3 regions of the Sulfitobacter sp. 1A13679 genome follow, and region 1 is predicted to be linked to each of the others. Evidence: riboswitches for the same ligand, from Rfam matches in the RefSeq annotation. Region 1 holds a riboswitch; each other region holds the start of a gene.
What was found. Region 1 has a riboswitch for thiamine pyrophosphate ahead of thiB (thiamine ABC transporter substrate binding subunit). Riboswitches for the same ligand answer to the same signal wherever they lie in the genome.
Positions count from the first base shown of each region.

Region 2: it holds a riboswitch for thiamine pyrophosphate, as region 1 does, so the genes downstream of both, thiD (bifunctional hydroxymethylpyrimidine kinase/phosphomethylpyrimidine kinase) here and thiB (thiamine ABC transporter substrate binding subunit) in region 1, are expected to answer to the same signal.
Region 3: it holds a riboswitch for thiamine pyrophosphate, as region 1 does, so the genes downstream of both, thiC (phosphomethylpyrimidine synthase ThiC) here and thiB (thiamine ABC transporter substrate binding subunit) in region 1, are expected to answer to the same signal.

Region 1 is NZ_JBIFFO010000003.1:178,868-186,111, forward strand. It holds gene ACGYLA_RS04030 (alkaline phosphatase D family protein) at 1-934, shown strand, start outside; gene cobO (cob(I)yrinic acid a,c-diamide adenosyltransferase) at 992-1,597, opposite strand; gene ACGYLA_RS04040 (DMT family transporter) at 1,668-2,606, opposite strand; gene aroC (chorismate synthase) at 2,617-3,726, opposite strand; TPP riboswitch at 3,819-3,920, shown strand; gene thiB (thiamine ABC transporter substrate binding subunit) at 3,955-4,932, shown strand; gene ACGYLA_RS04055 (thiamine/thiamine pyrophosphate ABC transporter permease ThiP) at 4,908-6,464, shown strand; gene ACGYLA_RS04060 (ATP-binding cassette domain-containing protein) at 6,451-7,143, shown strand; gene ACGYLA_RS04065 (6,7-dimethyl-8-ribityllumazine synthase) at 7,140-7,244, opposite strand, start outside.
Region 2 is NZ_JBIFFO010000015.1:97,933-105,176, forward strand. It holds gene ACGYLA_RS13100 (TenA family protein) at 1-380, opposite strand, end outside; gene ACGYLA_RS13105 (ABC transporter substrate-binding protein) at 377-1,324, opposite strand; gene ACGYLA_RS13110 (ThiF family adenylyltransferase) at 1,362-2,324, opposite strand; gene ACGYLA_RS13115 (thiamine phosphate synthase) at 2,321-2,917, opposite strand; gene ACGYLA_RS13120 (thiazole synthase) at 2,914-3,675, opposite strand; gene thiS (sulfur carrier protein ThiS) at 3,679-3,876, opposite strand; gene ACGYLA_RS13130 (FAD-dependent oxidoreductase) at 3,866-4,846, opposite strand; gene thiD (bifunctional hydroxymethylpyrimidine kinase/phosphomethylpyrimidine kinase) at 4,839-5,642, opposite strand; TPP riboswitch at 5,710-5,806, opposite strand; gene ACGYLA_RS13140 (error-prone DNA polymerase) at 5,918-7,244, opposite strand, start outside.
Region 3 is NZ_JBIFFO010000032.1:155-7,398, forward strand. It holds partial or broken gene ACGYLA_RS18355 (PAS domain S-box protein) at 1-347, opposite strand, end outside; partial or broken gene ACGYLA_RS18360 (IS5/IS1182 family transposase) at 755-910, opposite strand; gene ACGYLA_RS18365 (Fe(3+) ABC transporter substrate-binding protein) at 1,141-2,157, shown strand; TPP riboswitch at 2,745-2,866, shown strand; gene thiC (phosphomethylpyrimidine synthase ThiC) at 2,960-4,759, shown strand; partial or broken gene ACGYLA_RS18375 (ATP-binding protein) at 5,133-5,333, opposite strand; gene ACGYLA_RS18380 (sensor histidine kinase KdpD) at 5,405-6,808, opposite strand; gene ACGYLA_RS18385 (molybdopterin-dependent oxidoreductase) at 6,778-7,244, opposite strand, start outside.

The DNA.
Region 1 (7,244 bases):
GAAGCGCAAGGTGGCCGAGACGCTGGACGAATACCGCGGCCAGTGGAAATACAACCTGATGGACGCCCATGTGCGTGAGATGAACGCCCATGTGCCGACCTTCATGCAATGGGACGACCATGAAGTCGTGAACAACTGGTCCTCCTCGCGCAGCCTGATGGAAGACGACCGCTATAGCGAGAAGTCGATCCATGTCCTCGCCGCGCGCGCTTCGCAGGCCTTCCATGAGATGACCCCGCTGCGCATCACTCCTGCCGAGCCGGGCCGGGTCTATCGCAAGATCAACTACGGTCCGATGCTGGATGTCTTCTTCCTCGACCTGCGCAGCTACCGGGGGCCGAACAGCGAGAACATGCAGACCGAGATGTCGCAGGCCACCGATATCCTCGGGGCCGAGCAGATGGCATGGCTCAAGCGGGAGCTGACCAATTCGGCGGCCACGTGGAAGGTCATCGCCTGCGACATGCCCATCGGTCTGGTCGTCGGCGGCGGGGCCGAGGCGGTTGCCAATGGCGACAATGGTGCCACCAAGGGCCGCGAGCAAGAGATTGCAGGGCTGCTGCGTTTCATCAAGACCGCGCAGGTCGACAACGTGGTCTGGTTCACGGCGGATGTGCATTACACCGCCGCGCATTACTACAATCCCGACAAGGCGCAGTTTCAGGACTTTGACCCGTTTTGGGAGTTCGTCTCGGGCCCGCTGCACGCGGGCACCTTTGGTCCGAACGAGTTGGACGGTACCTTTGGCCCCGAGTTGAAATACGTCAAAGCACCGGAAGAGGGTCAGGTGAACCTGCCGCCTTCTGCTGGTCTGCAATTCTTTGGGTTGGTCGATATCGACGCCAAGACCCAGCAGATGAAAGTGCGCCTGATGGACCGTGCCGATACGGAGCTTTATTCGGTGACGCTCGACCCTAAAGGGGCGGCGATCTAAGCGCCCTCCGCTTGGCACAGTGAGAGGATCGCCCGGATGCGGGCGATCCTTTTCGTTTCAGTAGTCGACGCCGCGCTGTGCTTTGATGCCCGCTTTGAACGGGTGTTTAACCTCGGACATTTCGGTCACCAGATCGGCATAGTCGCAAAGCTCGGGCCGGGCGTCGCGGCCTGTCAGCACCACGGCGGTGCGCTTGTCGCGGGCGTCGAGCCCGGCGATCACATCTTCGATCTTGAGGTATTCATAGCGGATGGCGATGTTGATCTCATCCATCACCACAAGGTCATAGTCGCCGCTCTCCATCATCTCGCGCGCCTTGCCGAATGCGGCCTCGGCGGCGGCGATGTCGCGGTTGCGGTCTTGGGTGTCCCAAGTGAACCCTTCGCCCATCGTGTGCCATGTCACCTCATCCAGCCGTTCAAAGAACAATCGTTCGCCGGTTTTCCATTTGCCCTTGATGAACTGTACCACGCCGACGCGCTGCTTCCAGCCAAGCGCGCGCACCACGACGCCGAAGGCGGAAGAGGATTTGCCCTTGCCCGGGCCGGTATGGACCAGCACCAGACCCTTGTCCGGGTCTTGCAACTCGGCCACCTTGGCGCGCTGTTCGGCCTGACGCTGCTGCATCTTTTCCTTGTGATCTTTCGGATCCGCGTCGCTCATCGGTCATCTCCTCTATCCGGTTTCGGGGCACCATAGGGAGAGGACCGGTCAGGCGAAAGCCCGCATTCGATCACGCCTTGGGATCGGTGACAGACCGCGCCTTGCCGCGCTCCATCCCCAACTGCCGCTCACGCCAGATCACCAGCGCGCCTGCGCTGATCACCAGCGCCGCGCCCGCCAGCATCATCATCGTGGGCAGTTCGGCAAAGAAGACATAGCCCAGCAAAATGGCGAAAAGCATCGAGGTGTAATCATAGGGTGCGAGCATTGAGGCCGAGCCGAAGCGGTAAGCCGAGGTGATCAGGATCTGCGCCACCCCGCCGATCAACCCGGCGAGAACCAGAAGACCAAAGGTTTGCAGATCGGGCATGACCCAGCCGAAGGGCAGGGTGAAAAGCGCCAGAATCGACGCGGTGGCCGAGAAATAGAACACGATGGCTGCGGTGTCTTCGCTTTGCACCAACTGGCGAATGTGGATCTGCACAAGGCTGCGCACCATGGTCGCCATCAGGATCAGCAGCGCGCCGATGGTGGCCGTCTGCTCCATCGTGCCGATGCTGGTGAAGCGCGGCCAGAGGATGATCATTACGCCCACCAGCCCAATCGCCACGGCACTCACGCGGATCAGCCGGATTTTCTCGCCCAGCAACACGGCAGCGAGGATGACGGTGAAAATCGGTGTGGCAAAGCCGATGGCCGTGACCTCGGGCAGGGGCAGCAGGCCGAGGCCGGTAAAGGTCAGCCCCATCGCCGTGGTGCCGAAGAGCCCGCGCCAGACATGGCCCATCGGGTTTTGCGTCTTTAGCCCGCTTTTCAGTTTGCCGCGCTGCGCCAGCCAGATCAGGATCACTGGAATGGCAAAGAAAGACCGGAAAAAGACCGACTCCCCGGCGGGAACCTCATCGGCCAGCGATTTGATGATCGCGGACATGCAGGTGAAAAGCAGGATCGCCGTGATTTTCAGTCCGACACCAAGGGCGGGGCGGGCGGAGAAATCATCGACTTTCATGCTTTGATCCTCACGCCTCGGGGCCAATTATGCCGCGGTTCTGGCCAATCTGTCCGCGATGCAGCAGCAGGTGATCCAGCAGCACGCAGGCCATCATCGCCTCGCCCACCGGCACTGCGCGGATGCCGACGCAGGGATCGTGGCGGCCCTTGGTGATGATCTCGGTCTCTTCGCCCTGTTTCGTGATCGTGCGCCGCGTGGTCAGGATGCTGGAGGTCGGCTTCACCGCGAAACGCAGCACCACATCCTGCCCGGTGCTGATCCCGCCCAAGATGCCGCCCGCATGGTTCGAGGAATATTCCGGCCCATCGGGCCCCATGGTGATCTCATCGGCGTTCAATTCGCCCGTCAGCATCGCCGCCGACATGCCCTCGCCGATCTCCACACCTTTGACGGCATTGATGCTCATCATCGCGGCGGCCAGATCGGTGTCGAGCTTACCATAGACCGGCGCGCCGAGGCCCGCGGGCACGCCGCGCGCCGTCACCTCGATGATCGCGCCGACGCTGCTGCCCGATTTGCGCAGCCCGTCGAGGTAGTCGGCCCAGTCCGCCGCTGCTTTGGCATCCGGCACCCAAAAGGGGTTTTGGTCGATCTGGTCCCAGTCAAAGGCATCGCGGTCGATCTTATGCGGCCCCATCTGCACCATGTAGCTGGTGATCTGAAGCTCCGGCGCCAGCGCCTTGATCGCCTCACGCGCCAGACCGCCCGCCGCCACCCGCGCGGCGGTCTCCCGGGCCGAGGAACGGCCACCCCCGCGATAGTCGCGGATGCCGTATTTCTGGAAATAGGTGATGTCGGCGTGGCCGGGGCGGAACTTGTCCTTGATGTCGCCGTAGTCTTTGGAGCGTTGATCGGTGTTCTCGATCATCAGCTGCACGGGCGTGCCGGTGGTGACCCCTTCGAAGGTGCCCGACAGGATCCGGACCTCATCCGCCTCACGCCGCTGCGTGGTGTATTTGTTCTGGCCCGGTTTGCGCTTGTCGAGCCACTGCTGGATCATGCCTTCGTCAATCGGCACGCCGGGTGGGCAGCCGTCGATGGTCGCCCCAAGGGCGGGCCCGTGGCTCTCGCCCCATGTGGTGACCCGGTAAAGATGGCCAAAGCTGTTGATCGACATGGGCGGACCTCCTGTTGTCAAACCCTTAGCCGGGGCAGCGCCCTGCCTCAAGGGGATTTGCCTTGCCAATTGTGCAGGTCCGATCTACCCCTGACGCTACCTCGGGGGGCCTTTGGGCTGAGATGTGCATGCTGTGCGGACCCGTTGAACCTGAACCGGTTAACACCGGCGGAGGGAAGGTCAGGACAGACATCCACCTTTTACCTTTCGCCGCAAAAGGAGGATGCGATGAAGTATCTTACACTTGCTGCGGGCGTCATGGGCGCATCAGCCGCATGGGCCGAGACGCCTGAATTGACGGTCTATACCTACGACAGTTTCGTCACCGAATGGGGGCCGGGCCCGGCCATCGAAGAGGGGTTCGAGGCCGACTGCGGCTGCGATCTGAAATTCGTCGGCATGGGCGACGGTGCGGCCTTGCTGGCGCGGCTCAAGCTGGAAGGCGCGCGGTCTGACGCGGATATCGTGCTGGGACTGGACACCAGCCTCGTCGCCGCCGCGAAAGAGACCGATCTGTTCGCGCCGAGCGGTTTGCAGGCCGACTATGACCTGCCGATCACTTGGGAAGACGAGGTCTTCGTGCCCTATGACTGGGGCTACTTCGCCTTTGTCCACGGCACCGATCTGGGCGCGCCGGGTAATTTCAAAGCGCTGGCCGAAAGCGATCTGAAAATCGTGATCCAAGACCCGCGCTCTTCGACGCCCGGCTTGGGGCTGCTGATGTGGGTCAAAGCGGCCTATGGAGACGCCGCGCCGGAGGTTTGGGCGGGGCTGGCCGACAATGTCGTGACCGTGACCAAAGGGTGGTCCGAAGCCTACGGCCTCTTCCTCGAAGGCGAGGCTGACATGGTGCTGAGCTACACCACCTCTCCGGCCTATCACCTGATCGCGGAGGAGGACGACAGCAAGACCGCGGCGCTGTTCGACGAGGGCCATTACATGCAGATCGAAGTGGCGGGGAAGCTTGCCGGGTCGGATCAGCCGGAACTGGCGGATCGGTTCTTGCAATACCTCGTCTCTGATGCCGCGCAATCGGTGCTGCCGACGACCAACTGGATGTATCCCGCGGTCACGCCCGAAGGCGGGCTGCCCGCAGGGTTCGAGGGCATGATCCAGCCCGACAAGGCGCTGTTGGTGCCGAACGGCGAGGTCCCCGCGCTCCGGGAGGAGGCTTTGGACGAATGGCTGACCGCGCTGTCGCGTTAAGCGGCAAAACGGGGCTTTTCGCCGCCGCGCTGGTGGCGGGGCTGATCCTTGCCGCTTTGGTCGCCGTCTTCGCGGCGGCGGATGTGGGCGCAGGGCTTGGCCCGGCGGATTGGGCGGCGGTGCGGTTTACCGCGACACAGGCGGTTTGGTCGGCGGTGCTTTCGGTGCTGCTGGCCGTGCCGGTGGCGCGGGCACTGGCGCGGCGGCGGTTTTGGGGGCGCGGCGCGCTGATCACGCTGCTGGGCGCGCCCTTCATTCTGCCGGTGATCGTGGCGGTGCTGGGGCTGCTGACGGTCTTTGGCCGGTCGGGGGTACTGAACCAATTTGGCGCGGCTCTGGGCCTGCCGCCGGTGTCGATCTACGGGCTGCATGGCGTGGTTCTGGCGCATGTCTTCTTTAACCTGCCGCTGGCGACGCGGCTTTTGCTGCAAGGCTGGCAGAGCATCCCTTCTGAGCGGTTTCGGCTTGCTGGGCAGCTGCAGATGACGCCGCGTGCGTTGTTTCTGGCGCTGGAATGGCCGATGCTGCGGCAGGTGCTGCCCGGCGTGGCGGCGCTGATTTTCGTGATTTGCCTGACCAGTTTCGCCGTGGCGCTGACGCTGGGCGGTGGGCCGCGGGCGACGACGATTGAATTGGCGATCTATCAGGCCTTTCGGTTTGACTTTGATCTGGGGCGTGCCGCGCTTCTGTCCGTGGTGCAGCTTGTTCTGGCTGGCGCAGCGGCGGTGGCGGCGCTTTGGCTGATCCCGCCGATCAGCTTGGGCGGCGGGTTGGACCGCCCCCTGCGCCGCTGGGATGCGCGGGGGGGCGTGCAGCGGGCGTTGGACGGGTTGGTGATCGCGCTCGCCGCGCTGTTTTTGCTGCTGCCGCTGGGCGCCGTGGTGCTGCGCGGGCTGGCGGGGATCGCGGAACTGCCTGCCTCGGTCTGGCAGGCCACCGGGAATAGCATTCTGGTGGCGGGGTTGAGTGTGGCGGTGCTGGCCCTGCTGGCGCTGCCGATGGCAGGCTGGATCGCCACCCGGCGGCGCGGCGGGGTGGAGGCGATTGGCCTGATGGGGCTTGCGGCCTCTCCGCTGATGATTGGCACGGGGTGGTTCATCCTGATCAACCCTGTGCTCGACCCGGCACGGCTGAGCCTGCCGGTCACCGCCTTGGTCAACGCGCTGATGGCGCTGCCCTTCGTGCTGCGCATTCTGGTGCCGCGCCTGCGCGAGACCTTGCAGGATTATGGCCCCCTGACCCAAACCCTCGGCATGACAGGTTGGGCGCTGTGGCGGCTGCTGGTCCTGCCGCGTCTGCGCCCGCAATTGGGCTTTGCCGCCGGGCTGACGGGGGCGCTGTCGGTGGGGGATCTCGGCGTGATCGCGCTTTTCGCCGATCAGGAACGTGCGACGCTGCCCTTGCAGATGTATCGTCTGATGGGCGCCTACCGGATGGAGGCCGCGGCGGGCGCAGCGCTGCTTTTGCTGGTCTTGGCGCTGGCGGTGTTTTTCATCTGCGACAAATGGGGGCGCTGGCATGCTGACGCTTGAAGACATGCGCATTGAGCGGGGCGAGTTCTCCCTCGTGGCCGATATGACACTGGCGCAGGGGCGCAACTACGCGGTGATCGGCCCCTCCGGGTCGGGCAAGTCGACCCTGCTGGCGGCAATCTGTGGGTTCGTGCCGGTGGCGGCGGGGCGGTTGTTGCGGGAGGGGGAGGAGATCACGGATCAACATCCCGGCCAGCGCGGCATGACGATGCTGTTTCAGGACAACAACCTATTCCCGCATCTCACCGTGCGGCAGAACGTCGGCCTTGGCCTGCGCCCCGACCTGCGGCTGAAAGCGGCGGATCGAGAGGCGGTCGATGCCGCCCTCGCGCGGGTGGGGCTCAGCGATCACGCCGCCAAACGCCCCGGCGCGCTGTCGGGCGGGCAGCAAAGCCGCGTGGCGCTGGCGCGGGTGCTGGTGCAGGCGCGGCCTTGGGTGCTGTTGGATGAGCCCTTTGCCGCGCTCGGCCCGGCGCTTCGGGTCGAGATGCTGGATTTGGTCCAAGACCTCGCCCGTGAGACCGGCGCGGGGCTGATCATGGTGACCCATGCCCCCGATGACGTGCGCCGCATCGCGGATGAGGTCATCTTTGTCGAAGGCGGGCGCGCACATGCGCCGGGACCGGCGGCGGAATTGCTCGACAACCCGCCCCCGGCCCTGCGGGCCTATCTCGGCTAGGCGGCGGAAATTTTTGAAATTTCCGCGCCGTTTTCTTTTGAAGAAAACGTCTCCAGCGCTTGGGTCATGCCAAGGGCGGCCTGCGCGGCCTCGCGGCCCTT
Region 2 (7,244 bases), on a different contig from region 1:
TAGCCCGCTTCCAGAACATAGCGCGTATAGGCGAGGTTGCCGGGAGCCTCTGCCGTGGCCTCAAGCGAGGCGCGGTCGATGCCATGGCCTGCGCAGGTTTCCACATGGAGGGGCATCTCCACATGCACGAGCGCATGGACCGTTGCACTCGCGGCGGCCATTTCATCCAGCGTTTCCGCCTTGGCCGCGGCAAGGGCCCAAGCGCGGGCGAAGTGAATCAGGAAAACATAGTCCTGCCGCAGGTAATGCAGATAGCTGGCCTGTGGCAGATTGCCGTCGCCCAGCTGTTCGACAAAGTCATGGCGGGTATAGGCCCGCCATGACTCTCCGGCACCATCGCGCCAAGCTGCGAAGGCCTTGCCATAATCGGGCGCCGTCATGGTTTCGCCTGCGCTGTGACGTCGACCACCAGATCGGCGGCGGGGATCACGGTTTCCACCACGCCGCTTTCCTGCATGAAGGTCTCGAACCGGTCATAGCGCCCGTGGTCCACCGCGGCGGGGCGGGTGGCGAAGCGCGGCCATGTGTCTTCCCATGCGCGGGTGTTCAACTCGTTGCGCAACTCGGCATCGGAGGCAAAGAAAACCTCTCCGCTGGCCGCCGGATCGTTGACGATATCGGCGGCCGCGCGTTCGGTCGCGCGCAGAAAGCGGGCAATCATGCCGCGGTCCATCTCTTCGGCATGGGCGACATAGATCAACTCGTCATAGGCGGGGACGCCTTCGGCTTCGGGATAGAAACAGCGGCCTTCATGGCCTTCGATTTCCATTTGGTTCAGTTCGAAATTGCGGAAGGCGCCGATCACCCCGTCGACTTGTCCCGACATTAGCGCGGGCGAGATTGACCAGCCGATGTTGATTTGCTCGACCTCGGCAGGCGCCACGCCATTGTGGCTCAGCATCGCATCCAGCAGCATCTCTTGCACGCCGGCCACGGCGAAACCCACCTTTCGGCCCTTCAGGTCCGCCATCTCCTGCACCGGCCCGTCGGCGCGGACCACGAGGCAGGTGAGCGGGGTTTCGACCAGCGTGCCCACACGGCGCAGGTCCAACCCCTCGCGCTGGGCGAGATGCAGTTCCGGTTGATAGGAGACCGCAAGATCGACCCGGCCCGCCGCCACCATGCGCGGCGGCTCATTCGGGTCGGCGGGGGAGACGAGTTCGACCTCCAGCCCCGCATCGGTGAAATAGCCCTTTTCCTGCGCTAGAATGATCGGCCCGTGATCGGGGTTCACGAACCAGTCGAGCATGACGGTCATCTTGTCTTGGGCCAAGGCCGGGGCCGCGATCAGCGTCAGGGCAAGGGGGGCGAGGATGTTTTTCACGAAGGGTCTCCAATATATCGTTTATGCGGGAAAAGGGTCAGGCGCCCGGGAGGGCGAGCAGGGCGATCTCGCCCGGCCAGCGGGGGCGGAGGGTGTTGGCCGCGTGATGCGCGCGTAGGCCGGTGCGGCAGGCAAGCACGATGCGGGGTGCATCGGCTGGCAACGGCAAGTCCGGCAGCGCCTCGGGCGGGACATGGCGCGCTTGGGGTGAGAAAGGCGTGGGCGCTTCGGCGCGCAGGTCGATGACCATATCGCGCGGGGTGATCTGGCTTTCGGCGATGAAACCCGCGGCGCGCGCAGTCTCGGGCGCGCTGTCGAAACGAAAGCCCGACATGCGCCATTGCGCGGCGTCCCAGATCAAGAGTTGCCCCAGCGGGGAGGGCGTGAGACCCAGCAGGACCGAGAGCGCCATCTGCGCCTGTGCCGCGCCGATCATCCCGACCACGGGCCCCAAGACCCCCGCCGTGTCACATGTCGCTGCCGTCTGGGGCAGGTCAGGGAAAACAGCGCGGAGCGAGGGGGCACCCCCGCAGAAACCGCCGGCATAGCCCGACAGCCCAAGGGCCGAGGCTGAAATTAGCGGTTTGCCCTGCGCGCGGGCTTCGTCCGACAGGGTCAGGCTGGCGGCGAAAGTGTCGGCGCAGTCGAGCGCAATATCGCAGTCCGCCAGCAGGGCGGGCGCATTGGCGGGGGTGAGCCATTCGGCACGCGGGATAAGCGTCACCTCGGGGTTCAGCGCCGCCATCGCCTCGGCGGCGGCACGAACCTTGGGCCTGCCGATACCGTCCATCCGGTAGAGCGGTTGGCGGTGCAGATTGCTCAAGGCCACCTGATCGCCGTCCACCAATGTGATCCGCCCGACACCGGCCCCGACAAGATATTGCAGCACAGGCATCGCCAGCGCTCCGGCCCCGACGACCAGCACATGCGCCGCCTTGAGCCGCGCTTGCCCCTCGGCACCGACCTGCGGCAGAACCGTCTGGCGGACATAGCGGCTCATGCCGTCACCTCGAGCCATTCGCGCATCCGCGCTTCGGGGTCTGCGTTCAGCGTGATATCCGTGACCGCCGCCACCGTATCGGCCCCGGCGGCAAAGGCCCCCGGCGCGCGGGCGACAGACATGCCGCCAATGGCGCAAAGCGGGATATCCCCGATCCGCGCCTTCCATTCCGTCAAACGGTCGAGGCCCTGTTCGGTCCATTTCAGCTTTTTCAGAATGGTCGGATAGACGGGGCCGAGGGCGATGTAATCGGGGGCGAGGGCCAGCGCGCGGTCAAGCTCGGCATGGTCATGGGTCGACAGGCCCAGTTTCAGCCCGGCGGCGCGGATCGCGGGGATGTCGGCACTGTCCAAATCCTCTTGCCCCAGATGCAGCCAATCGGCCCCCAGTTCAATCGCCAGTTGCCAGTGGTCATTCACCACCAGCAGTGCGCCGTGCTGGCGGCAGAGGTTGAGCGCGGTGATGATCTCGGCCCGCAGCACCTCTTCGGGCGCGTCCTTGACGCGCAGTTGCACCAGCTTCACGCCCAGGGGCACGGCCCGCGCGACCCATGCGGCACTATCGAAGACGGGGTAGAAACGCGGCAAGCTCATAGCCAAGCCTTTCCGATCACGGGGGTGGAGGGCACGGCCATGTCGCGCTGGCCCATGGGGCCGGAGGCGGCGGCAAGCGCGCCCGCGCGGCAGGCCAGTGCAAAGGCTTCGGCCATGGCGGCGGGGTCTGCGGCCTCGGCCACGGCGGTGTTCAGCAGTACCGCGTCGAACCCCATCTCCAACGCCTGTGCCGCATGGCTGGGCAGGCCGAGACCTGCATCGATCACCATCGCCACATCGGGAAAGGCCGCCCGCAGGCTGCGCAGCCCGTGCAGGTTGTTCAGCCCCAGCCCCGAGCCAATCGGCGCGCCCCATGGCATCAGCACCCGGCAGCCCGCATCGACCAGCCGCGCGGCCAGCACCTGATCCTCGGTGGTATAGGGGAAGACCTCGAACCCATCGGCGCAGAGCGCCTCGGCAGCCTCGACCAGCCCGAAGGGGTCAGGTTGCAGCGTGTCGGCATGGCCGATGACCTCGAGCTTGATCCAATTGGTGCCGAAATACTCCCGCGCCATCTGCGCCGTGGTGATCGCCTCGCGCGCCGAATGGCAGCCGGCGGTGTTGGGCAGCAGATGCACGCCCAAGCCGCGCACCATGTCCCAAAACGCCTGTCCCGCGCCTTGTTCGCGGCGCAGCGAAACCGTGGCGACCGGCGCGGCGCTTTGGCGAAAGGCGGCCTCCATCACCGCGGGCGAGGGGTAGCGCGCGGTGCCCAGCATCAGCGGCAGGGGCAGGGTGGTGCCGTAGAAATCGCGCATCACTCAGCCCCCCTGCATGGCGCTGAGCACTTCGAGCCGGTCGCCGTCGCTCAGCATGGTCTCGCCCCGCGCGCCTGCGGGAACGAAACTGCCGTTGAGGGCGGTGGCGACTTTTGCCTCGCCCCAGCCCAGCTCTGCCAATGCCGCGTCAAGCTGGGAGGCCGCGACCTCACGCGTCTCGCCGTTCACTTCAATCTTCACGGAATAAATCCCCCGTTGTCGCTGTTGCCAGAAAGCCCGCGGCCTGTTCGGCCAAGGCGGGCGCCATGAGAAAGCCGTGCCGGAACAATCCGTTCAGATGCAGCACCGCCCCGCGCTGTACGATGCCGGGCAGGTTGTCGGCGAAAGCCGGGCGCAGGTCGGCGCCCATCTCGATGATCTCGCCCTCGGCAAAGCGCGGGTCGAGCGCATAGGCGGCTGAGAGCAGTTCCAGCGCCGAGCGGGCGGTCATGCCGCTGCGGCTGGCGCTTTCGATCTGGGTCGCGCCCAGCATGTAGATGCCTTGCCCGCGCGGCACGACGTAAAGCGGGTGGCGCGGGTGCAGCAGGCGGATCGGGCGGGTGAGGGTGACATCAGGGGCGCGCAGCAGGATCATCTCGCCGCGCACGGCACGCAAACCGGGCAGAGCGTCGCGGGCCACCATGCCGCGGCAGTCGATCACCGGGCCTGTGACCTCCGAAGGGGTGAGGGCCGTGGTCTCAACCGTCACGCCCTCGGCGGCCAGCGCATGGGTCAGGTCTTGCAGCGCTTGGCGCGGGTTCAGATGCGCTTCCTCGGCAAAGAACAACCCGCGGCGATGGCGCCCGGCGAGGTCCGGCTCACAGGCCGCGATGGCTTCGGCGTCGCAGTCGCTGTGGCCTTCGGTGCGGGCGGCGAAACGCTGCAATTCCGCGCGGTCCCGCTCGGGGGCGAGGACCAGCGTGCCCCGATGGGTGACTTCCGTGATCTCCCCCCATAGCGCCGCGGCACGCCGCCCATGGGTCACCACAGCAGGCTCGCTCAGCGCGCCTTCGCAAAAGGGGGCGAGCATGCCGCCCGCCCACCACGAACAGCCATGCGGCCCGGGTGGGCCTTTGCGGTCGACGAGCCGGGCCCGCAGCCCCTGCGCCAGACAGGCCCGCGCGGCCCAAAGCCCTGCCACGCCCGCGCCGATGATGGTGACATCACTCATGGGGCCAAACGCCGTGAAAATGATGGACCGGCCCGTGGCCATGGCCGATGTTGAGGGCGTCCGCCGCGGCAATGGCGCGTTGCAGATAGCTATGGGCGGCCTCCACCGCCTGCGGCAGCGGCTGGCCCCGCGCCAGACCGGCGGCAATGGCGGCAGAGAGCGTGCAGCCGGTGCCGTGGGTGTTCGCCGTCTGCTGGCGGGGCGCGGAAAGGCGGAGGGTGTCGGCCTCGGAAATCAGCAGATCGACGCAGGTCTCGCCCTTGCCATGGCCGCCCTTCATCAGCACCGCGCGGGGGCCGAGCGACAGCAGCGCGCGGCCCTGCACGAGCATGGTGGCCTCGTCGGTGGCTTCTTCTGTGTCCAGCAGCCGTGCGGCCTCGGGCAGGTTCGGTGTCAGCACATGGGCGCGGGGCAGCATCCGGTCGCGCAGGGTTTCCACCGCTTCGGCAGAGAGCAGCGCATCGCCGGATTTCGCCACCATCACCGGGTCGAGCACAACGGGCGCGGGGCAGTCTGCCAACCCCTCGGCCACGGCGGAGATCGTGGCCGGGTCGCCCAACATGCCGATCTTAACCGCGCCGATGGCCAGATCGTCAAAGACCGCCGCCATCTGCGCGCGGATCATCGCAGGAGCGATCATGGCGACCGCGGTGACGGCGCGGGTGTTCTGGGCGGTTACGGCGGTGAGCACGCTGGCCCCATAGACGCCAAGCGCGCTAAAGGTCTTGAGATCGGCCTGAATCCCCGCTCCGCCGCCGCTGTCGGAGCCCGCAATCGTCAGTGCTTGAAACGCCATTCGGCCCCCCATTCGTTAGATGGGTCGAGGGCATGGAGATACGGGGTAAACGAGCGCCCAGATGGGGCTGATGCTTGCTTCCGTTCCCTACGCCGGTACGACCCGGATCAGGTTCGATGGGTCGGTTTTCACCTCTCAGCCTTGCGGCACCCCAACGGATTTCCGGCAGGCTAGCGAGGGGCGTTCATAGGGTCAACAGGGGATCGTTTATTTATTGGTTTGCGTTTTATATCATTTAGTTGCGGCGCGTATCTCATGCATTGCATGAGGATTTGTTAATGAAAATCCCGCGATTTGGGGATCACCTTGGCATCGCGCGGGTGGCCGTGCATGGCCACCTGACCGGGCAGCGGATGGGTCGGGTGATCGCCGCGCGTCGTGATGCCGGGCATCGGTGCCTCCGACAGCGCCGCCAGCCGGTCAGAGCGGTTCTCAAGCCGCTCGGCCACCACGTGTATCACCCGCCCGTCGGTCTGCACGCGCCCCTCCACGACCAGAAGCCGCGACGACATGATCGTGGGGCGGTAGAGCTTGAACATGTTTGGCCAGATCACGAGGTTGGCGACGCCAAACTCATCCTCCAGCGTGATGAAACAGACCCCCTTGGCGCTGCCGGGTTTCTGGCGCACCAGCACCAGCCCCGCCAGCTTTACCCGCCGCCCGTGGCCCATGCGCGAAAGGTCCCGGGCCGAGGAGAACCCCTGCGCGGCGAGGCTCCCGCGGTAGAAGGACATCGGATGCGCCTTCAGCGACAGGCGCAGCGTCTGGTAATCGGCGACCACCTGCTCGGCCTTCGGCATCACCGGCAGATGCACCTCCGGCTCCGGGCCGCGGGCCGAGGCTTCGACATGGTCGAAGATCGGCAAGGCGGGCGCGTCGCGCAGCCCTTGGGCCTGCCAGAGCGCTTGGCGCCGGTCGATCCCCATGCTGCGCATCGTGTCGGCGGCGGCAAGCTGGCGGATCGCCTTGGCATCGAGGCCTGCGCGGGTCTTGAGATCTTCGACATCCGCGTAAGGCGCGTCGCGCCGGTCCATGATCCGCGCGCCGGCCTTTTCCTGCAGCCCGTCTACCATGCGCAGCCCCAGCCGCAGGGCGAAACCGTCCCCACAAGGCTCCAGCGTGCAGTTCCAGTCCGAGAGGTTCACGTCGACATCGCGCACCTCGACCTGATGCTCGCGGGCGTCGCGCACGATCTGCGCCGGCGCGTAGAAGCCCATCGGCTGCGAGTTCAAGAGCGCGCAGGCAAAGGCCGCCGGGTAGTGGCATTTCATCCAACTTGAGACATAGACCAGCTTGGCGAAGCTTGCGGCATGGCTCTCGGGAAAGCCGTATTCGCCGAAGCCCTTGATCTGGTCGAAACAGCGCTGCGCGAAGACCGGATCGTAGCCGCGTTTGGTCATGCGGCCCACCATCTTGTCCTGCAGCTTCTCGATCGTCCCGCGCGAGCGGAAGGTGGCCATGGCCTTGCGCAGCTCGTTGGCCTCGGCGGGGGAGAACCGCGCCGCGTCGATGGAGATTTTCATCGCCTGTTCCTGAAAGATCGGCACGCCCAGCGTCCGGCTGAGGATGCTGAACAACTCGTCCTGCGGATAGGCCGGGCCG
Region 3 (7,244 bases), on a different contig from region 1:
TCGACCTCAGCAAACCGCGCTACCCCATGAGCTCTCACCCACCGAAGTTCACCGGTGTCAGGGCGCGTGATCCGATAGACATAGCTCTCCTGTAAGCGGTTCTCCGGATCGAGGGCGTGCTCCAGCGCGGCAAGCATATCGGCAGCATCATCGGGATGGGTTAGCGAGCGCACTGTGGCGAAAGTTGCTGGCTCATCTTGCGAAAGACCCTGAATCTCTCGCGCAAGAGAAGAAAAATAGATCTCGTCCGACCGAAGATCCCAGTCCCAGACACCAACTCCTGCGGCAAGGCAGGCAAGTTGATAGGGATCGCTGTCGCGGGGTTCCGACCTCTCTTCGTTTTGCATGTGTGGCATATCCTTATTTCCCGCCACCGGCCACTTTGAACAGGAAGCCAAGAATGGGCAAGCGAAACGCTTTGGTGACAACACTGACGTCTGCCTAAAAGCCGCAGCCTATTCATCTTATGCCAAAAGACGGCGTCATCCCGTCTAATTTGCTGGGCAGGCTTCAAGTTTTCGAATCGCGCACCTCTTGAGACTGAGGTTATGGCGGAGTTTCGGCAGCGGTCATTGCCATCGGAGCGTCAGGGGCTGAAGGGATCGATGATCTTCGATCCCTGCTTGCAGAATGGCAGGAGATCAATGCCATCGTAATGATCGTCCTGCACCGGCCTTGGGAGAAAGACACTCATCTGCGCCAAATCTTGCAACGTGCGGCGCGAGCGCCTTTCCTGTAGGGCTTTTCGCGTTTGCTGCGGTGCAGGAAAGATCTTGACCAATTTCCGGAGATTTTGGGCGGTTGCGGCGAGCAGGAATTCGTCATTTGCACCGCATGGGCCACGTAATCAGAGCCTTCCGAGGCCGAGGGTGCGCTTGAGATGCGTGAAGAGCATCTCGACCTTCTTCCGGAGCTACCTTCTAGGCAGCCACGGAATGTCCTATTGCGCAGCCAGACAAGTCGAGATGTTTGTTCCGCCCTCATAGCCCGGCCTCTCGGTGCGCTCAATGGCTGATGGTCTGCGTCGGGAAATGGTGCCGGACCTTCTGACCGATTTTATCGGAATTGGTTGCAGGGGCGTCTAAAATCTGTTTCTTACTGTTTCAGTCAAGTTACTCCAAACTGGAACAGGACCCTGATATGACCTTCTGCAAAACATCGACTGCCGCCGCCGCGCTGATGTCGCTGGCACTACCCGCGCTGGCCGATGGCGAGTTGAACCTCTACTCCGCCCGTCACTATGACACCGATGAGCGCCTTTACTCCGACTTTACCGAAGCAACTGGCATCACCATTAACCGCATCGAAGGCAAGGCCGACGAACTGCTGGCCCGTATGGAAGCCGAGGGTGCCAACTCCCCCGCCGACTTGCTGCTGACCGTCGACACCAGCCGCCTCAAGCGCGCCAAAGACATGGGCCTGCTGCAAGCGGTGGAGAGCGACACGCTTGAAGAGCGCATTCCCGGCAATCTGCAAGACGACGACAACCAGTGGTTCGGCCTGTCGCAGCGCGCGCGGATCATCTTCTTTAACAAAGAGACGCTGGACACCCCACCCGCGACTTACATGGACCTCGCCGATCCTGCCTACAAAGGTCAGGTCTGCATCCGGTCCTCGACCAACACCTACAACCAGACTCTGTTGGCTGCCATCGTGACGCACGAGGGTGAAGAAGCCGCGACCGAATGGGCACAGGGCGTGGTCGACAACATGGCGCGCGCACCGCAGGGCGGTGACACCGACCAGCTGCGCGGCATCGTCTCGGGTGAATGCGACATCGCGGTATCCAACAGCTACTATTTCGCCCGCGCGATCCGCACCGATGTGGACGGCGTGAGTGCCGATATCGACAAGATCGGCCTGATCTGGCCGGACCAAGAAGGCAACGGCGCGCATATGAACCTCTCCGGCGGCGGCGTGGCCAAGAACGCGCCGAACCGTGAGAATGCTGTGAAGTTCCTTGAGTATCTCGCCTCTGATCAGGCGCAGGTCTATTTCTCGGCCGGTAACGATGAGTTCCCGACGGTGGAAGGCGTTGAACTGGCTGATAGCGTAAAGCAGTTGGGTGAGTTCAAAGCCGACGAGGTGAACCTGTCGGACGTGGCCGAGAACATCGGCACCGCGCAGAAAATCTTTGACACGGTTGGCTGGGAATAAGACTTCACATCAAGTAACGCAGAAGGCGGGCTTTCGAGCCCGCCTTTTATTTTAGCTTCGATCATCGCCGATCCCGGTACCGTAAAGGGCGCGACCCGAGCCGCTCGGCCATCTAGCTGACCGTCGCTAGGATGAAAAACCTGCGCTACATAGTTCCGCTTGAACTCGTCCTAAACCGATTGTGCGGCTGAATCCGCGCTTCTACTCGGTTCCCAAATTGCCAAGTAAGTATCTACAAAATCTAAGGACACCTCATTCATCGTCAATTCGATCCACCAGATCCCGGAACTATTGTCACGTTAACTCGCCGACATTTCAAGGTGGCATGCCGAACGTTGATCAAGGGGCTGAATAACCGCGCAGAGAACAGCCATTTGCCTTTCCGAAAGCGAGAGCTTGCAAACTCGGCGAGTTAACGTGACAACACACTTCGGCCGCCCGTCAGAGGCGCCCCACGACGCCAACCATCCGTAAAAGTACCAAAGATCGGAGCGGATATCGGCCAATCAAATGCCTTCAGCAATGGCTTCGCCACTGACGGTACCTTATCGGCTGCCCTTGCTCTTCTGAAATCTATTAGATACGTACATCTTACGCAGGGGAGTCCCAACTGAGGGACTGAGAGGCGACTGACAGCAAGGCTGTAGTGTCGCGACCCTTTGAACCTGACCCAGTTGATACTGGCGTAGGAAGCATTGGTCGCCCCTCCCGAACTGGGTGCGTGGCCAGACAGGGGCATGCGCCCGTTTCCAAGCCAAAAATCGTCTGTGTCTTTTTGAGTTATCAACTTGAGGAGCACGCCATGAATATTCCGAATCCTAAAGTCACAACAGGTGAATTGCCTGCATCGCGCAAAATCTATGTGAAAGGCAGTCTATATCCCGAAATTCGTGTGCCCCTGCGCGAGATTTCGGTTCACCCGACCGCAGGTGAACCGCCGCTGCCAGTCTATGACAGTTCTGGTCCATATACCGATTCAAACCATCTGACCGACATCAGACATGGCTTGCCCGTTTTGCGCCGAAACTGGATCATCAGACGCGGCGACGTCGAATCCTATCAGGGGCGGAACACGCAGGACGCTGATAATGGCTTTGTGCAGGGTGATCGCTTGACACCTGAATTTCCGGTGCAACAGCAACCCTATCGTGCAAAAGAGGGCAAGGCGGTAACGCAACTGGCCTATGCCCGGGCAGGTATTGTCACGCCCGAAATGGAGTTTGTGGCCATTCGCGAAAACCAGTTGCGTGAAGCGGTATCTGCGCCGCGCGATGGCAATGACTTTGGCGCAAACATTCCAGACTATGTAACGCCCGAGTTTGTGCGAGGTGAAATCGCCGCCGGCCGGGCGATTATTCCCGCCAATATCAACCACCCAGAGATTGAACCGATGATTATCGGTCGCAATTTTCTAGTGAAGATCAATGCCAATATGGGCACGTCTGCCGTCACATCTTCGATGGAAGAAGAAGTGGACAAGCTTGTCTGGGCAATCCGCTGGGGGGCCGATACGGTCATGGACCTTTCGACCGGTCGCAACATCCATAACACGCGCGAATGGATTATCCGGAACAGCCCTGTGCCCATTGGGACCGTGCCAATTTATCAAGCGCTGGAAAAGGTTAACGGAATTGCCGAGGATCTCACATGGGAGGTCTTCCGCGACACATTGATTGAACAGGCCGAACAGGGGGTGGATTACTTCACCATTCATGCGGGCGTGCGTTTGCATATGGTGCCAATGACGGTGAACCGAGTGACGGGGATTGTGTCGCGCGGGGGGGCTATCATGGCAAAATGGTGCCTGCATCACCACAAGGAAAGCTTTCTGTACGAGAATTTCGACGAGATTTGCGATATCTGCCGCGCCTATGATGTATCGTTCAGTCTTGGCGATGGCCTGCGCCCGGGGTCGGTTGCAGACGCCAATGACGAAGCGCAATTTGCTGAGCTCGAAACATTGGGCGAGTTGACGAAGGTCGCTTGGGCCAAGGATTGTCAGGTGATGATTGAAGGGCCGGGCCACGTGGCCATGCACAAGATCAAGGAAAACATGGACAAGCAGCTTGAGTGCTGCCACGAGGCGCCGTTCTACACACTTGGACCACTAACGACCGATATTGCGCCGGGGTATGATCATATCACCTCTGGTATCGGCGCTGCGATGATTGGTTGGTTCGGATGTGCAATGCTGTGTTACGTGACCCCAAAAGAGCATCTTGGCCTGCCAGACCGTGACGATGTCAAAATTGGCGTTGTCACCTACAAAATCGCCGCTCACGCTGCCGATTTGGCCAAAGGGCTGCCCGGTGCACAACGGCGCGACGATGCCTTGTCCCGCGCCCGGTTTGAGTTCCGTTGGGAGGATCAATTCAACCTTTCGCTGGACCCGGAAACCGCGCGTGACTTTCATGATCAAACGCTGCCGAAAGAGGCGCATAAGGTGGCACATTTCTGTTCGATGTGCGGGCCGAAATTCTGCTCCATGCGGATCAGCCATGACATCCGGGCCGAAGCGCACAAAGATGGGATGGAGGCAATGGCTCAAAAGTTCCGCAACGGCGGCAACCTATACATGCCGGTTGATGTGTCTGACGAGTGATAATAACCGCGGGGCAGTCTTGCCGGGCTGGTCTCTGCCATTGAGCTGGCGCGACATGGAGCAGACGTGCGGTTTTTGAGCTCGGCGACAATCGGGGGTCGCGCAGCCTTGCGCGCTTTGCGGGCGGTATGTTGGCGCCTTGGTGCGAAAGCGCAGCGGTTGAACAGCAGGTTATCAAGCTTGGGACAAGGGCGGCGGATTCACGGTCACAGATTACGCTTGTCACGCGGCGCGGAACTCGTGTGCTCGCCCCGCCGCGCGATCGGGGAAAACTTACACGAATTGCCAGGGTGTTGTCACGTTAACGGGCCCGAGGTTACTGGTCCATTGATCTGGGCGTAGGCCGTTTCGATGCAGAGATTGGGGCTTTATGGCGATCGAGTAGCGCTTTCGTCATCTTGGCGTCTCCGAAGACCGATGGCCACTCAGCGAAGTCGAGGTTCGTCACGATGATGGACGTGCGCTCGTAAAGACGACTGACGAGGTAGTACAGCAGCTGGCCGCCGGTCTGTGCGAAGAGGATATAGCCGAATCAGTCGAGGACCAGGAAGCCGAGGCGGCACAAGCGAACCGCAGCTTCCCACGCTCACCGGGAGGCGCGAGGTAAGGCGAAGTGACGCCTTCAGATCATGCTTTTGCTTGGGTTTAGGAGTTTTCGGGTAGGAGATCGAACTCAATCCAAAAGGTTGAGCCCTTTCCTTCAACCGACTTGAACTCGATCTTTCCGCCCAGCAAATCAATCAACTGCTTTGTGATGCTCAAACCCAGGCCGCTGCTCTGAGTGGTGCCCGTGGTGCCCGGATTGACCTGGTGAAAGGGGGTAAAGATCGCATTTTGTCGGTCTATCGGTATTCCTATGCCATGGTCGGTGACCTCTATCCGCACCTTCTGGTCAATTTTTTTCAGGTTTATTTCCACGACATCGCCTGAAGACGTAAACTTTGTAGCGTTTGAAATCAGATTGGCCAGAATCTGACTGACGCGGGCGCTGTCCGTCAGAGCTTTCATCTCCTCGTCCGGTGTGTTCACGCGATAGCTGACGTTGTGTTTGTCACCGTAAGCTTGGCACCCTTCGACAGCTGAAGACACGACTGTATTGAGATCGACAGGTTTGCGTTCCACTTTCACTTTACCCTCTGTCAAAGCCTGCGCGTCCAAAATGTCATTGACCAGCGCCAAGAGCCGATCTCCATTGCGAGATGCGACATCAAGTAGCTTGAGCGCGGCTTCATCCTTCATCGTATCTGCAACTCGGCTTTTCAATAAAGCCAGGCCACCGATGATGGAGGTCAGAGGCGTCCTTAGCTCGTGACTGACGATGCTCATGAAATTCATTTTCATGCGGGCAGCGGATGAAGCTTCCTCAGCAAGATGGCGCATCTCTTGTTCAGCATGCTCGGCGGTTCTTAACTCCAGCATGAGTAAAAGAATGAAGATCCCCAGAAGCCCCAGAATGGTGGCGCTGAGATAGGCCACGGTATGAGACAGAGTGAGGAGAGCCGCCCTAAACTCCGCCATGGCTTCGGATTTTTCTTGCGCGACGGTTAGTAAAAATTCCCGGATAGAGAGATCAAAGCCTTCCAGTGCAAGGAGAATACTTTCCGCTCTTTCGCTGCGTTCTTCGCCAGTAAGACGATCGGTGTTGAGATCTTTGATCGCAGGCTCCAGACGCTTGAAGGTTGCCTCAAGCTCCGGCACCACGTCGGCATTGATTTGGAAGGTTGCGATAAGCTTCGGAAGCTCTCCCTTCTGAAGGATATTAATCCGGCTCCAGGCGATGTCAAATCGCATGGCCACATCGACCGCTGACTTATACCCGAGAGCATACTCGCCGAGGGCATTCTCGAGTCGTAGCAATTCAAACTGCAATTGCGAGGCAACCCACAGAGGGTCACTCTGCTCAGCAGTTTGAATATTCTGGACTCCGTCGTCCAGCTTGGAAAGCACGATAATCCCAAAAATCACTGCGCCGATAAACAATAGCAGGAGCAGGCCGCGGATAAATTTCCTGTAAGGAATTAGTCGACGGAGATGCTCTTGAGCTGCCATACCAACCTATCATTGTAGATCTCGTCATGAAGTTCCGGATTGCCGTCCATCGGGTAGATAACCCAAATCGGTCCCTTGTCACGAACTGACATTGTCTCACCGTTCAATAAGACCGCCAGAATGACGTCATACTCAAACGCGTCCGCAGCTGGCACTTTCGATGAGAAATCGTTGAGCGCGACCATTTTCAGGGTCGCACCTCGCGCAACATCCATCCCTTCAAGAACTGATCGCAGGGCCGGTCCTTGAAAGGTGGTCGCTTCGTCAACGTAGTCATTTTTCGTCACAACGGTCGTCTGCGGCATCGCGAGGATTTCTTCGAGCGTGAAGCTCTCCGTTCTATCCGGCGTCGTAACAGTTAGGATGTCCTGCGCGTAGCCCAAGGTTGGAGCTGCAAGTAGCAAGGCAAGCAGGCCGGTGAGGAAAGTTCTTTTAA